DNA from 3 places in the Paenibacillus sp. FSL L8-0435 genome. Region 1 is predicted to be linked to each of the others. Evidence: predicted binding sites of a transcription regulator. Region 1 holds the regulator's gene; each other region holds the start of a gene.
What was found. The regulator LexA, encoded in region 1, represses DNA repair genes until DNA is damaged. The targets are predictions, from matches to a motif close to CGAACATATGTTCG.

Region 1 (5,563 bases):
TTTCTCCAAATATACTTCCCCCAGGAACAAAACGTCTGAACGCAATCACATTACCAATCATCGGCCCATATTTGAAAATAAGGAGATAAATGATGGGAAGGATTAACAGTGAATACAACTGCCAGTCTTTGCGGAACAAAGTTGCTGCCGTTCGTAATCTGCTCTCTTTACGTAAAGATGTCATGGTTAACGTTGTTTTAGCGGTTTCCGACTCCATTTGTTTTCACTCCGATCCAGGACTTGATAAGTAAGAGTAATTCATGTACAACTCCCATCGTTTCTCCTCTTGTAGAAGACAACAACTCCTTCAAATTCACCCCCACTACGAAATAGATAATTTCTAAATGTAAGCGATATCAATTTAATGTATTATGTAGAATCACACAATCCAAGGTGCTTCACATCATTAATTAGCACTTACTAAGTGGTGTGATCTCCAAATCCAAAGAAGCTTTCTCAAAATATTAAGCGCTTACAATCAATCGAAAATAATAAGCAATAACTCCCTGCTTCCATTTAATGAAGTAAGTCAAAAAGAAATTGCTTTAGGACAATCTAAATACTAGTCATACTAGTATGTTAGTTATATTCTAATCCAGCTTCCCCCTAATTTCAATAACTTTTAGTAAAAAAAATAGAGATCTCATTTAACAAGGTAATTTAGTCAACATGTTCAAATAAAAAAACATTGGTAACTTCAAGAACGACATCATCGTTCATTGAAGTTACCAATGTTTCAGGGTGCTGAGGAAAGATGTTATAGCTGATCTGCTTAGAAATTAGCAATAAGCTGATTTAATTCCGATAAATGCGTTATTTCATGGTCTGGCGCATACGTTTCATTGTTGGTCTTATGCTCACGGTTAATCCATACGGATTGGATGCCAGATGATAAAGCACCACGAATATCAGTCGTTAACTTATCCCCAACCATCATGCTCTCTTCGGGTTTAACACCCAGTTTACTCAAAGCATGTTCAAATATTGATGGATCCGGTTTTCCTTTTCCGAAGTTACCCGAGATAATAATCTCATCAAAGAAAGGAGTCAATTCAGGTACACCATCCAACTTCTCTTGTTGCAAAGCAGGACAACCGTTCGTTAACAACAACAGTTTGTACTTTCCTTGTAATTGACGCAAGGTATCCATCGTTTCTTCGTATACATGTGGTCTGGATCTCCGTTCTACTCCAAACTGTGCGGCCAGTTGTTCAGCAAGATCTTCCCGATCTATACCCAATTTCAACAAGCCACGACGCCAGGATTCTTTACGGTAAACTGGAGCAAGCTGTTCCAACTGACGGAACTCAGGCTGATCCCCACCAGTAAAGTTAGCCCATAGGCCTTCAAACGGATTGATTCCAATCATTTTAGTAAAAGAAAAGGTTTCATATGATTCATACAGTCCACGTGCCTCATTACGAACAGCTTCTTCAAGTTCTTCTGGTTTAACCCCAGTCTCTTTCGCTGCGATTAGACAAGTCTCATGAAAAGCTTCTCGAACACTACGCTCATCCCATAATAAAGTATCATCTAGGTCGAACAAAATCGCTTTTAACGCCATTCCGATCATCTACCCCTTTATGCAATAATTACTTTTCGACGGTTTCCACGGTGATCTGGTGTGCTTTTGCAAACTTCAGCAAACGTTCTGCAATCGCATCTGTATCGTAACGGTTCAATAACTTGGTAAACACCCATCTTTTCCCGCGACTGTTATGTTCGATAACAACTGTACCTGGTTCGATTCTGAATTTGACGATATCGTCAACCCCAATTGAACGTTCACGATTACCCTTCGTCGTTATAATCCGATTACTGCTAATCTTGATGTATGGACGACGAAGCATGAAGATGACTGCCAAAAATACGTAAAGCAGCATCGTCACCCAGTCCCAGGTTGTCATCGGAGCTTGCACAAGGAACGTGCTCATAAACAGATACAAAAAGGCGAGACCAATCAAAAATATAGGGAACAAAAGGCTGCGTCCCTTAAAGACTTCTTCGCCTGGTGTACCTGTGATTGGTTGACCACTTTTTTTGCGCTGCTGATTTAACTGCTTGGAATTTTTCTTAACCGTTCTCTCGAACGAACGCGACATGAGAATCCCCCTTATGTGTCTTTGTATCGGCTTACATAACTGTAAACCAACATTTCCCCCTATAAATTGCACACTCAAAATAACAGGAAGAAACCTAAATATCATAATGATATCATTAGGTTTCGTTAGTGTTTGAGTTTGCCTTGGTGGCCTTTGTCATTCTCATCATCAACAATCTCAATGGTATCCAGTTGTTGTCTGAAATTGCTGCGAATATTACTCAAATAAATCTCTCTTAGCTCGGCACGTTCGGCAAGTTCTTCCTCCGACAATCCAGTGGACTTTTGCTTACGAGCCAATTCGTTAATGCGTGCTACCAGACTATCTATATCCAAGCTTGTCCCCTCCAAAAATACAAAGTCATATTAACTTTGCCATTATAAAGGCAGCTTGTCAAGCTGACACGCGTTAACACTCATTGATGTGCATTTTATTCTGCAAATTGCGGTAGAGCTAGTACTTGTCCCACTTGGATGGAAGTCGTATGAAGTTGATTCACTTTCTTAATTGCTTCTATATAAATACGTGTATCCATATTCGTCGGTTTATGTTCCAAAGAAATACTCCATAATGTTTCCCCTTGTGAAACAGCTATCTTTCCTCCAGGCAGAACATCATTCTCATTGCCGGCAAATACAGTTAAAACAGTGCTGCATCCAATAAATATAATCATAGAGGTAATGGCTACCTTTAACATCCATGAAGAAATCTTGAAACGCGCTAAAACCTTCTTGTAGTTCCCTATGTTAGACTTCACCAGTTCCGAATTCATTGGTTCATAAATGCTTTGATAAGTAGAATATCTCATTAAATACCCGCCTCCAAACGTTTGTTCCTATCTGTTGAAATCAATATAACACGAACACTTGTTTTGTTCAATATATTTTTAGAACAATTGTTCGCTTCTTTTTAGAAGGAGCAATATCTTATTTCAAGTACTTTTTCAAAACATTTGCAGTATTATGCTCTGACTTTTGGCCAATTTCTGTTCTATAAGTTAAAAAACACTGATTTAAAGCTATTTTATTTAGAACTTATGTTTGTACGAACGGAGGTTCTATGTTATAATTTTCCCAAACGTTACTAAAATGGGGTTGATACGGTATGTCGAAGATATCCAGCAGGCAGCAGGCTATTCTGGAGTTTATACGAAATGAAGTCCGGTTGAAGGGGTATCCTCCTTCCGTACGGGAAATTGGTGAAGCGGTTGGACTTGCTTCCAGCTCAACAGTACATGGACATTTGGATCGTTTGGAGAAAAAAGGTTTGATCCGACGCGACCCTACCAAGCCAAGAGCCATTGAGCTTTTGAGCCAGGAAGAATCTGAGCATTCTCATCAATTTGCTCATAGCGTTGCACGTATTCCTGTTGTTGGTAAGGTTACAGCCGGGGTTCCAATCACTGCAACCGAGAACATTGAAGACTACTTCCCTCTTCCTACACACTATGTAGGCGAACAGAAAGTGTTTATGCTTTCAGTAGTGGGAGATAGTATGGTGGAAGCTGGAATCGTTAATGGAGATTACGTTATTGTCCGTCAACAGCAAACTGCTGATAACGGTGATATCGTCGTTGCAATGACTGAAGACGATGAAGCTACAGTGAAAACGTTCTATAAAGAGAAAGATCATATTCGCCTTCAACCGGAGAATGCGACCTTCGAACCTTTACGTTTGAAACATGTTAGTATTCTGGGTAAAGTCATTGGCCTTTTCCGAGATATTCATTAATATTTAACTTGAGTAACAAAATTAGATGTAATGAAATACGAAAGAGGTTGCCCTGATCAACAGGACAACCTCTTTTTTTCATGTTTATGTTATTTTTGCGGCTAATTATTCACTGCGTTTCAGAACACTCTTGTGATGCGAGAACACATCAAAGCTCTGTTGTCCGTGATATGAGCCCATACCGCTCTCTCCTACACCACCAAACGGTAGATAATGTGAAGTCATATGAGAAAGTGTGTCATTAATACATCCCCCACCGAAGGATACTTGATTCAGAACCTGATCCTGCAGTTGCTCATCCTGTGTGAAAAGATATAGCGCCAATGGTTTTGGCCGGCGAACAATCTCATCCAGCATAGGATCAAGGTCACTGTACGTAAATACAGGAAGAATCGGACCGAAGATCTCTTCTTGCATGACAGCTGATTCCCAGTTCACATCGCCAAGTACAGTCGGCTCAATGAACAACTGCTCACGTACAGAACGTCCACCAATCAGCGTTTTGCCATCTGTGAGGAATTTCGACAACCGATCAAAGTTACGCGCGTTGACAATGTGCGGGAAATCAGCATTCTGTAACACATCATCCCCAAATTTATCTTTGATCTCAGCGCCAATCAGATTGATCAATTCATCATGAACTTGTTCATGTACAAGCAAGTAATCCGGAGCAACGCATGTTTGGCCTGCATTCAGGAACTTACCACGAACAATACGCTGGGCCACCAGCTTCAGATCTGCATCGCTATGGACAATAGCAGGACTCTTACCACCCAACTCAAGAGTTACAGGAGTCAAATGCTCCGCAGCTGCCTTCATAACAATGCGACCAACACCTGTGCTGCCTGTGAAGAAAATATAATCAAACTTCTCTTTCAACAATGCTGTGCTTGCCTCAACTTCACCTTCCATAACGGCAATATACTCCTCAGGGAAGATCTCCTTAATCAGATCATACGTCAGACGAGATACGGCTGGTGTTAATTCAGAAGGCTTGATAACTGCACAGTTACCGGCTGCAATTGCTCCAATCAGTGGACCAAAGGCCAGTTGGAAAGGATAGTTCCAAGGTGCAATAATAAGAGCCACTCCGTATGGTTCAGGGTAAATGGTGCTCACCCCATCCGGCATATTCGAATTGGTTGGAACTTGTTTTGGTGCAGCCCATTCCTGCAGGTGTTCTAATGCAAAATCCAGTTCACCCAAAACAATGCGAATCTCGGAACCGTAAGCTTCCGCCTCAGATTTGTTCAGATCCGCCCGAAGTGCATCTTGAATCCGTTGCTGATACTTTTCAATTCCTTTTCTAAGCTGTTGAAGCGCATTAATCCGATATTCGATATTTTTAGTTTGTCCTGTATAAAAAAATGTACGTTGTTCTGTCACAAGTTGTTTTGCCTGATCCATATCAACATCTCCAATTAATTATTTAAAATTTAATTGTTCAAAATTTAATTAAAGTATACCTCTTCTATATGAAACTTTCAACATACTAATGAAACATCCATTTGTATGTAATCGACGATGGTTGGAATTTTGAAAGAGTGATTGTAAGTATACTTTATATTTCGTGACTATCAGAATTTCTAAGGAAGCATTATTAAAATCTTTTGCCTCCGACAGTTTAATCCATTATAGAAAGAATTCTAATTTCAGTTTCTCTTCAATAGCTTAGTTGATAAATAATAATGGTATTGTTCTATTACTAACATGAATTGATACAATTCTTT
Region 2 (5,563 bases), 1.6 Mb from region 1:
GAAGGAAAAAGGGTTGTCCATTTCTTACAGACTCATGTCCATTTTAGTATTTGACGAAAGAAATTGTCAAGAGAATGCAGTATAGAGACTCTAGTCTGCTAATCCCATAACAACGCTTCGTCATCTTCAGGGTCCCCAGCCTCATCTTCTTCAATTAAACAATTCACGACCTTGCGCACCATATCCATTGAAAAACCACGTCTCATTAGGAAGGGAAGCGTTTTATTTTTCTTCTCTTTGACGTCCCCTTTGACCTGATTCCATTTTTTGCGTCCTGCACTCAAGGCAGTCTCAAATTCCGCATCTGTACTGATCCCTTCTAGTGCCTCAACAATGAGATCATTGGCAATGCCCTTTTGACGCAGCTCTTGCCTTATCCACAGTTTTCCCTTCCGCTTGCCCTCCATACGCTGTCTTGTCCATTCCTTCGCAAATAGATCGTCATCCACCAGGTTCTCCCGCTCAAGCCGATCCAGCGCCTCTTCAATCAAAGGTGCAGCAAACTCCTTCTGACGAAGTTTCTGACTTAATTCATGGCGCGTACGTGGCTTATGTTCCAAAAAACGCAGAGACTGTGCATACGTCCGCTGTCGCTCATCAGCTACAATGATTTCCTCCAGATCCTTCTTCATAAACGTATTACCTTGAGTCATCCTGTATTTAATCATCACATCTTCAAGAACCGTAATGGAGTGGTTGCCAAAAGTGATTCGATAACGAGCTTGCCTGCTCTTCGTTCGTTCTACACGTGTAATAATCAGTTCTTCGTTGTCCGGAAATTGGGATAGGCCGTCCTGTTCTGCTTCTTCATATAAATCCTCGTCATGTTGATCCATTCTGGTCTCCCCTTTCATAACATTTTCATTCTGACTACGCCAAGCACATCTTCACATAAGACATAGAACACTAATAATACAAAAGACCGGGAACTCTGCCCGGCCTTTACTCCACAGTTAGCGTGCCAACAGCCCCTGTCCATTGGGACAGGGGCTGTTGGACAGCACGAGTACCCCACTACAATCCATTATCCAGATTGATCCAAGCTCAATCAGATAAGTTTACGGAGTCCAGTGGGGAACACCCTCAGGATCCTCCCTACAAGGGAGGTTTTGAGAGATTACTCGTTGATTTCAAACAATTCTTGTTCTTCTGCTGCTTCTTTTTGTTGCTCTTCACTCGTTGGCGCAGGAACTGCAGTAACCAAGTTACTGGCTACACGAATTTTTTGTTCAATGATGTCAGCAATATCTTTATGCTCTTTCATGAACTGCTTGGCGTTCTCACGACCTTGTCCTAAACGCTCGCCTTCGTAGGAGTACCATGCACCACTTTTATTAACGATGTCCAGCTCTGTACCAATGTCAATGATACTGCCTTCTCTCGAAATACCCTCGCCATACATGATATCCACTTCCGCTTGTTTAAACGGAGGTGCCACTTTGTTTTTCACAACTTTAATACGAGTACGGTTACCAATCATGTCATTGCCTGATTTGATACTCTCAATACGACGCACATCCAGACGTACTGTGGAATAAAACTTCAGAGCACGACCACCAGGTGTTGTTTCCGGGTTACCAAACATAACGCCGACTTTCTCACGAAGCTGGTTAATGAAGATTGCGATTGTTTTGGATTTGCTGATTGCACCAGACAGTTTACGCAGCGCCTGAGACATCAAACGCGCTTGCAAACCAACGTGTGAATCACCCATTTCGCCTTCAATCTCTGCTTTTGGAACCAATGCGGCTACAGAGTCAATAACGACGATATCTACTGCACCACTGCGTACAAGAGCTTCTGCAATTTCCAGCCCTTGCTCACCCGTATCTGGCTGAGACAGAAGCAATTCATCAATATTAACACCAAGTTTGCTTGCGTATTGTGGGTCAAGAGCATGCTCGGCATCGATAAATGCAGCTTGTCCACCCGCTCTTTGTACTTCAGCGATAGCATGCAATGCTACGGTTGTTTTACCAGAGGATTCGGGTCCATATATTTCAACAATACGGCCTTTAGGCAAGCCGCCTGTTCCTAATGCAATATCCAAAGCCAAGGAACCGCTGGGAATAATTTCCACATTCATATGAGTGGACTCACCCAGTTTCATGATGGATCCTTTACCAAATTGCTTCTCTATTTGACGGAGCGCCATATCAAGCGCGGCACGACGGTCTGACAATAAGCTCACACCCTTTACTGTTTATAAGATAATAATACCTTGTTTTAACACGTTTGCCAAGCTTTTTTTCGAACATACATTCGTTTTTTTTGTAAAGGCCGAGGCGCCTCTTCCTCAAGGAAACTTTCCATTAAACAGAAAAAAGAACCGTAAACAAGGCTTTAAAGCCTAATTCTACGGTTCTTCCGTCTTCCTTAATTATACTTGCTTGGAACTGTAAATGCAATTGAAGCTATTAACTAATCAATCCATCGCCACAAGTTTTTGCCATAAGCGATAGAGAATCGCTTTGGCTGAACGAATGCGAACCGTCTCACGATTACCATTAATACGCAGCTCATGAATTTCCGTCTCTTTTCCACGTTCGGCAAGAGCGATGAAGACAAGTCCGGGTGGTTTGCGTTCCGAATATCCCGGTCCAGCTACACCGGTAACAGCCAGGCCAAAATCAGCATCGCCAATCATGCGGATCTGCTCAGCAAGTACTTTTGCAACCTCAGGACTTACCGCCCCAGGTGCATCTTCACCTTCCAGATAATCATGAGGCACATTCAGCAGCTTTTCTTTAATTTCATTGGAGTAACAAACAATTCCACCTTTGAGCATTGACGCACTTCCGGGTACAGAGGTCAGACTTTGCATGACAAGCCCTCCTGTACAGCTCTCAGCAGCGCTGAGCGTCAGCCCCATGTCAGACATCATGGTTACAATCGTGTACTCTATAGGCACATCCTCGTTCGCGTAGAGATGTTCTGTCAAACGCTCCCGAATCTGAACCTCCATCGCATCCAGCTTCAGCTTCGCCTCTCCCTCACTCGCAGCCTTTGTGGAGACACGTACCGTAACTTCGCCTTCGCTCGCGTAAGGAGCAATCGTAGGGTCTGTCTGCGCGTCAATCAGATCCAGAAGTCGATCTTCAAGAGCAGATTCACCAATACCTGCGAATTTGAGCATTCGGGAATAGATCGGCATCTCTTCTGTGAGTACATGCTGGAACAGCCAAGGTTTGACTTCCTGTTCAAACATTGGAATCAGCTCTTTAGGTGGTCCAGGCATCACAACATAATATTTGTCATTGTCAGAAATCGCATTTCCTGCCGCAAGGCCTGTTTCGTTGGCCAGAGGTGTTCCGCCATCAATAACGATCGCCTGACGTCGGTTATTCTCTGTCATGTCCACATTACGATCTCTGAAAAAGCTCTCAATTTTGTCCATAGCCATTCGATCTGTATGCAGTTTCCGGTTAAGAACAGCTGCGAGCGCATCCTTGGTCAGATCATCTTGGGTAGGTCCGATGCCACCGGAAAATAAAATAACGTCTGCACGGCTCTGCGCAATGCGAATAGCTTCACTAAGCCGGTTCAGGTTATCCCCAACCACCGTTTGGAAATATACATCGATCCCCATCGCAGCCAATTCACGGGATAGGTATCTGGCATTGGTATTGACGATTTGTCCAAGCAGTAGCTCTGTGCCAACTGCAATGATTTCTGCCTTCATTGAGCATCCTCCTGTACACGTGGTGAGTGATCAAAGGGCAATAGGATAATTTCCTATTGCCCCTGACCCAATGCTTCCTTCATGATTACCCATTTAAGAACAAACCATTATGCTTTTGTAAAATGAAGCAGGTTTTTGTTTTTGATAAAGTAATCGATACCCGACCAGATGGTAATAAGCGCTGCTGCCCATACCGCGATAATATCGACGTGAATACCCGTGTATGAAAACGGGAAATTGTTCAACAGCAACAGCACAATCGCCACAATCTGCACTACAGTCTTCAGCTTGCCCCAAGCACTGGCGGCAACAACCGAACCATCCAGCAATGCAATTTGACGCAAGCCGGTAACTGCAAATTCACGACTAATAATCACAACTGCAATCCAGGAATCCAGCTTGCCCATCTCCACAAGCGAGATCAAAACTGCAGTAACCAGCAGCTTGTCTGCGAGTGGATCGAGCAGTTTCCCCAGATTGGTAACCATGTTATTTTTCCGCGCAAGGTATCCGTCAATTCCATCTGTGCTTGCGGCGATGATAAAAATAACAGCAGCAATCAGTTGATTATACGGAAGCGACAAGCTTCCAAGCTGCAACGGCTCTGGATAAAATGGAAAATCCACGAGCAGGAACACCATCAAAAAAGGGATTAAGCAAATTCGTGCAAGCGTAATCCGGTTGGGTAAATTCACAAGACGCCCTCCCTCATATCCTCCATTACTCCAAACAATCATCATAATCCCGTTATCATCATCCGGAACATGAAATGTACAAGTTTCAATGTCAATCCATATTAACATGATCCCACTATGTAGAAACGCAAAAAATAAAGTCAACCGCTCAAAAGCAAAACGCTTTAAACGTTCCGGTGACTTCCAGAAGATGTACTGCTTTTCACAAAGTCAGCAAACGATGAGGACTGGACTTGATGCTTGACTGCCAGCAATGCACACTTAGTATAATATACGCCCAATACCGTGTCAAAAAACACGTTGGCTACAGAAAGGCCATATTATTTGAAATTTGTATATTGCAAATCCAGAGGCAGGTTAGCACCATTTAACAGCTGCATGACAGCTTGCAAATCATTTTTACTCTTACCAGTTACCCGGAGTTGGTCTCCCTGAATCTGACTCTTCACCTTCATCTTGGAATCCCGAATCAGGATATTGATTTTCTTGGCGATGTCCTGATCAATCCCCTGTTTAAAATTCAGACGCTGGCGGACTGTACCAGAAGACGCTGGCTCTACCTTTGCGTAATCGATGTTTTTCAATGGTAGACCACGCTTCGCCATTTTGGATTGCAGCACGTCAATGACAGCCTTGAGTTTGGTCTCATCATCAGATACGATCGTTAACGCATCCTTATCCAGTTTCAGGCTGCTCTTGCTGCCCTTGAAGTCATAACGAGTGCCAATTTCCTTCTCGGTTTGTGTAACGGCATTTGTCAGTTCTTGCAAGTCCATTTTGGACACGATATCAAATGAATTTTCTGAGCTCAAACCAGTCACCCTTTCAGTTAATCGTATGTTCTGTAACATTATAGAGGATACCTTAAGCAAAAGTCTAATTTCAAGCTGTTTACACAAAGAAAAAAAGCATTTTTGGCTTCCACTTGAAGTGGCTGCCAAAAATGCTTTGCTGGTCCAGCTTCCAACTAATAGCGGCTGCGGTTGGGCTGTCTGAACATATCGAGCACACCCAAAAGTACATGTGCAAGTCCAAAACCCAATATTCCGTAACCCCAAGCACTTGGAGTCAGGTAATAACCCAGGAGGCTGACAATGATCCCTAAACCTGTTACGATCCAGCTGACTGTCACAGCCATCCACCTCACTTCACCAAAAGTTAACTGCAAGTTAAGACACGATTATTG
Region 3 (5,563 bases), 310 kb from region 1:
GGTAACAAGTGGAAGTTATTGGTTATGAGGGATCTTTTGAAGGGAACTCATCGATTCGGAGAACTTCGTAAAAGTATCCCGGAGATCAGCCAAAAGGTTCTCACTGAAAATTTACGTTCAATGGAAGAGGATGGAATTGTCATTCGTACTGTTTTTGCAGAAGTCCCTCCGAGAGTCGAATACAGCTTAAGTGATTTAGGAAATTCACTGAAGCCAATTATATTCTCTATGGAAACATGGGGACTCGGGTACCAGAAACTCAATGATGAACTTCCAAACGATATTGATCAGAGTGAATGATGTCAAATTGTTACTCCACGGTCATTTCAAAATAGAATAAATTCCTCTACATCTTCAAGTTAAGTCAATGGAGGACTCATGCGTCCTCCATTAATTCGTATGAGAGAGTTGATCTTCGAACACCAGTTTCTGCAATATTTCTATTGCATGAAGAAAAAACGGACAAGATCCTCATTAAATAATTGGCTATTTAAAATCAAAATGGATATGCATTGTTTTTGGATACATGAATAATTTCAGATGGAAACCTTGCCTTAAAATATTTTTCGACTTTCAGATGAATGCTTTTCTCGTACCATCTGTCCCAGCCGTTCGCCTCAAATAATTGTGGCATCCCTAACCGCTTAGATCTCATCCCCATTTGACCATCACCAATCAATAGCGTATCAATCCAAATTCGATCAGTTATGCCTTGTAACATGTTAGCGAAATTAGGTGAAAAAGGTAGCACAGGGGAGATAGATATTTGTGTATGTATCCCTGCATCATTTATCTTTTTCAAGGCTTTAACTCGTAAATCTATTCCAGGAGCATAGGGCGAAAAAATTCGTTTCACGTCTTCGCGATCTGTCTCGATTGTCATTGAAACCATAATTCGACATTTTCCTTTTAATTTCAGAAGTATATCAAGGTCTCTGGCAACCAGCGGGCTTCTAGTTTGAATTTGAAGTGAATCTGGTGGGTTTTTATCCATTTCTTCCAATAGGCTTCTTGTAATGTTTGCCCTCTGCTCTACAGGTTGATAAGGATCTGTGGCTGATGACATGAATATACTTATGGGTTTATTTTTACGTCTTAGAAGAGAGACTTCCTTTAGATAGTTTTCTGCTGCATTTTTCTTGACATCCACCCACGATCCCCAAGGAATATCCTTAAACTTTTGAATAGGCATTTCTCTGACATAACAGTATTCGCAAGCAAATGCACAACCCGTATAGGGATTTAGTGAATGAGTAAAACCAATATCTAGATAACCTTTTACTTCACTTAATATTTTCTTAGACACAATGTCTTTGATTTCAATTGGCATGACGCTACCATCCCCTCAATTACTTTTACGCCCACTTCTCCTCTTGCGTTTTATCTTAAAATTTCTCATGCTACTTGAAATGATGACTTGATAATTACGTCCCGCTAGCGAACCCGAAAATTGGGCATCCTGCTGATTTCTCGATTGTCTTAAACCTTCTGCTATTCCTCCTCCTTCGCGGCTTTTCTTTTGAATGTCCTTACCGAATAAAGGGGCAGATATATAATAATGAGTTTTTTTATCTTTGACATCCAAACATAGTTTACTCTGCCTTTTTATTTATCTTTTTCGTGATTCCCAGTTTGCCGAAAGATCTGCTCGTATTGGTTGCCGCATCCATGAGTTAGATTCTTATTTTCTATGTTCATGTGGGCAATTCAGTAATATCAACGTTCATATGTTCGGTAAGCATTAAGGTTACATCCACTTTCACTTTGCTCCATAATAATGTCATTTTATGAATGTAACCTCTCACCGAATAATCTACCGTTAAACTCAGCTCAGATCTCACTTCATCTATGATTTTAATATGATGTTCCTTTAGCCTTTGTTTTGATTTGTACATCTCTAAAGCAATTTTCTTTTGAGTACCGTCCAAGTAGTCAACATACACAGATTTCATTTTGAAGTTTGAAGCGTATATTTTATGTTTATCTACCTCCAGAGCACCTAAAAGATAAGGGAGCTCTACCACCCTCTTCACGAGTGAAAGTTCCTCGAAAGTCTGTCGCACTTTACACGCCTCCTTCTTCAAGTTTTACAGCGACCAATTGATCAAAATCGACCCATTCAAATCCATTCTCCATTTCAATTTTGATTTTCTTTCCAAAGGTACTGACTGAAGTGACGATCCCGTGTATATCCCGATTGCCTGACTCAGTAAATATTTCAAAGGTGGCTTGCAATGTATAATTGAGCGACATATCTATATTTTGTGTAATAATCTCCCACTCATCTTCATGGATCAGCGGTTTCGTTAGATAATGAACTTGAGTACGATGCTGTATAATTCGTTCTTTATGTTGAGGAAGCATCATGCGGCTCGATTCCCATAATCCATTGGCCTCCAGTTTTTTGCTCATTTATAATGCCCCCCAATTTTAGATGCTCGATCGATCGCTTGACCCGCAGCCGTAATGGAGCTTGCTCGTAGAATGGCAATGTCGCCAAATCGATCCTTAATATCGTCCATCACCTGATCAATGGCCCGTTTCTGCTCTTGATCATCAAAAAAAGATAGTTGATATGTATCCGCGTTGGATAATTGAGACAGGGATACGCCTACACGGCGCACAGGTTGCCCATCCCAGTGTTGATGAAATATGCGTTTGGCTATCTTGCATACATCAACGGTTATGTTTGTAGGATCAGACAGTTTCACCTGCCTGTGAAAACCAGTGGGGTGGTCAAAATCCGCTCCAGACACACTCACAGATACTACACTACTCATCAGTCCCTTTTTGCGGGCTCTTCTGCATACTTCTGTGCAGATATCGAGAATAACCACTTCGATCTCCCAAGCCTCTGTGAAATCTCTAGGTAGGGTCATTCCGTTTCCAATATCTTTTTGTGTACTGTGCGTGTTGACGGTTACCGGCGAATTGTCGAGTCCATTTGCGACTCGCCAAATGACTTCTCCATTAACACCCCACTTACTTCTTAATTTGGAAAGAGGCGTATTCGCCAGGTCTCTAATGGTTCGGATGCCCATCTTCCACAGATGTTTTTCCATTCTGGAGCCGATCCCCCACATATCGCGGATGGGCCTATCTCCAATATGGAGGTGTAACTCCTCTTTTTTTAAGTGGAAAATGCCCCCCTCTGCTTTTTTAGCGATCATATCGCAGCATAATTTACTGATGATTTTGTTTTCACCAATGCCAGCTCTCGCGTAAACGCCTGTTTCATTATAGATTTTGTCTTGAATTTGCTTGGCCAAATCAACTGGATCATTACCGAATAGATGCATAGACCCTGTAAAATCAGCGAATAATTCGTCTATACTGTACGGTTCGACCAGATCGGTGAACTCTTCAATAATGGACATGATTTGAGTGGATACTTCGATATATTCTTGCATGTGTGGTCTCACAATGATCAGTTCAGGGCACTTCTGAAGAGACTGCCAGAGTGGTTCCGCGGTAGACACACCCTTCGCCTTGGCTAGTGGACAAGCGGCAAGGATAATTCCAGAGCGTCTTGCGGGGTCTCCCGCAACAGCTAATGGTCTATTTTTGTATTGAGGCATTTTTGCCTTTTCGACTGAAGCATAAAACGACTGCATATCAATGAGCATAATGGTTCGTTGCTTAGTCAACACTGTAATCACTCCTGTACTTTTAAGAACGTATGTTTGTATATATTATAGACCGAACACATGTTCTTTATGCAAGAGGTAAATATTTATATTTAGCTTTTGAAAACCCTTGGACACCATAATGAACTGTAGACTGGATATTGTCAGCCACTGTAGCCATCAAAATAATTAATTCTTAGTTTTATTATTGATGCACAAAAAACCAAGTACTTGTCTCACAAAGTGATAAGTACTTGGTCTATTTGATAGAATTTAAAGATTGGATCATCTTTCGTTCGAGTGCAAATTATATTTCCAAATCCAATCTTTCCCCGTTGGATTCAATCACCTTTTTATACCAGTGGAAACTGTCCTTTTTACTTCTTTTCAGGGTACCACTGCCCTCGTTATCCTTATCTACATAAATGAATCCGTAGCGTTTCTCCATTTCGCCAGTTGAGGCACTAACGATGTCGATGCAACCCCAAGCCGTGTAGCCGATAAGATTAACGCCATCGAGGATAGCTTCTCTCATTTGTTCGATATGATCTCGCAGGAAATTGATCCTGTACGTATCATGGATAGAGCCATCCTCTTCGATGACATCAACCGCTCCCAGACCATTTTCAACGATCATTACAGGGATTCTATACCGATCGTACACATGATTGAGTACGTAACGAAGTCCAACTGGATCGATTTGCCATCCCCAATCATTTGCCTTCAAATATGGATTTTTGAATCCACCAAAGACATTCCCCTGGGTTTCATCACCCTCTGGGCGGGTACCCACTACATGAGATTTGTAGTAGCTGAAGCTATAAAAATCAACACAGCCTTGTTTTAGCACTTCTACGTCTTCTTCTGCCATCTCAATCTGAATATTGTTCTCATTAAAATATCTCTTGGCAAAGTCAGGGTATTCCCCTCTAACTTGCACGTCACTGCTTAGCATATTGTTAATCTGATCCATTCTCAGAGCCTTCAACATATCTTCCGGTTTACATGTACTTCCGTAACCATGACTATAATTAATCATACAACCGATTTGGAACGCCGGATTAATCTCATGAGCAAGCTTGACAGCTTTTGCACTTGCTATAAATTGATGATGTAAAGCCTGGAATCTTAATTGCGTACTATCCACAACCGTATTGTTAAATACACCACTATCATCAACTAATAATGCCCCTGCTATATATGCACCTGCTGGAACAATTAAACTATTGATCTCATTAAATGTAATCCAGTACTTCACGACATCCTTGTAACGGGTGAAAATGGTCTCACAATACCGTACGTAGCAGTCGATCATCTCTCTGGAAGCCCAAGCATTGAACTTCTCAGTTAGCGCAAACGGAGCTTCGTAATGTGAGATCGTAACGATGGGTTCAATATTATACTTTTTCAGTTCACTGAACACCTTGTCGTAAAATTGAAGTCCTGCTTCATTTGGCGTTATATCGTCCCCGTTGGGGAATATTCTGGACCAAGCAATGGACATTCTGAAGCATCGAAAGCCCATCTCTGCAAACAGACGGATATCTTCTTTGTAATGATGGTAAAAGTCTACTGCCTCATGGGAAGGATAGTTTACGCCCTCCTCAATGTGTTTAGTGATCCGTCTTGGAATAGTATGCGTTCCACCCGTCATCATATCTGCTGTACTTGCCTTTTTACCATCAATGTTCCAGGCACCCTCATATTGATTCGCCGCTGTTGCGCCGCCCCACATAAAAGAGTCCGGGAATACGGTTGTGTTCTTCATTGGAATTCCTCCTTGTATTCTTATATGATCTTCATTAGTTTTTCACCGATCATAATCGATGGTTTGTCTATACCAATTACATCTGTAAAGTCATCTGAATTCGTAACAATAATAGGTGTAGTCAGATCATAACCTTTGGCGGCTATTGCATCTGTATCGAATTCGATAA

Region 2: a site for LexA is predicted at 2,252-2,265, ahead of recA (recombinase RecA). Genes of this name have one in related genera too.
Region 3: a site for LexA is predicted at 3,673-3,686, ahead of NST33_RS16145 (DNA polymerase IV). Genes of this name have one in related genera too.

The regions. Positions count from the first base shown of each region.
Region 1 is NZ_CP150185.1:4,043,423-4,048,985, forward strand. It holds gene NST33_RS17510 (ABC transporter permease subunit) at 1-217, opposite strand, end outside; gene NST33_RS17515 (HAD family hydrolase) at 773-1,564, opposite strand; gene NST33_RS17520 (hypothetical protein) at 1,593-2,102, opposite strand; gene NST33_RS17525 (DUF896 domain-containing protein) at 2,228-2,437, opposite strand; gene NST33_RS17530 (LysM peptidoglycan-binding domain-containing protein) at 2,533-2,910, opposite strand; gene lexA (transcriptional repressor LexA) at 3,207-3,833, shown strand; gene NST33_RS17540 (aldehyde dehydrogenase) at 3,939-5,240, opposite strand.
Region 2 is NZ_CP150185.1:2,478,507-2,484,069, reverse strand. It holds gene NST33_RS11335 (regulatory protein RecX) at 99-836, opposite strand; gene recA (recombinase RecA) at 1,118-2,182, opposite strand; gene NST33_RS11325 (competence/damage-inducible protein A) at 2,426-3,682, opposite strand; gene pgsA (CDP-diacylglycerol--glycerol-3-phosphate 3-phosphatidyltransferase) at 3,790-4,377, opposite strand; gene NST33_RS11315 (YajQ family cyclic di-GMP-binding protein) at 4,698-5,189, opposite strand; gene NST33_RS11310 (hypothetical protein) at 5,345-5,509, opposite strand.
Region 3 is NZ_CP150185.1:3,730,296-3,735,858, reverse strand. It holds gene NST33_RS16170 (helix-turn-helix domain-containing protein) at 1-300, shown strand, start outside; gene NST33_RS16165 (radical SAM protein) at 497-1,330, opposite strand; gene NST33_RS16160 (hypothetical protein) at 1,346-1,585, opposite strand; gene NST33_RS16155 (hypothetical protein) at 1,695-2,063, opposite strand; gene NST33_RS16150 (YolD-like family protein) at 2,065-2,412, opposite strand; gene NST33_RS16145 (DNA polymerase IV) at 2,409-3,647, opposite strand; gene NST33_RS16140 (glycoside hydrolase family 1 protein) at 3,934-5,394, opposite strand; gene NST33_RS16135 (beta-glucoside-specific PTS transporter subunit IIABC) at 5,415-5,563, opposite strand, start outside.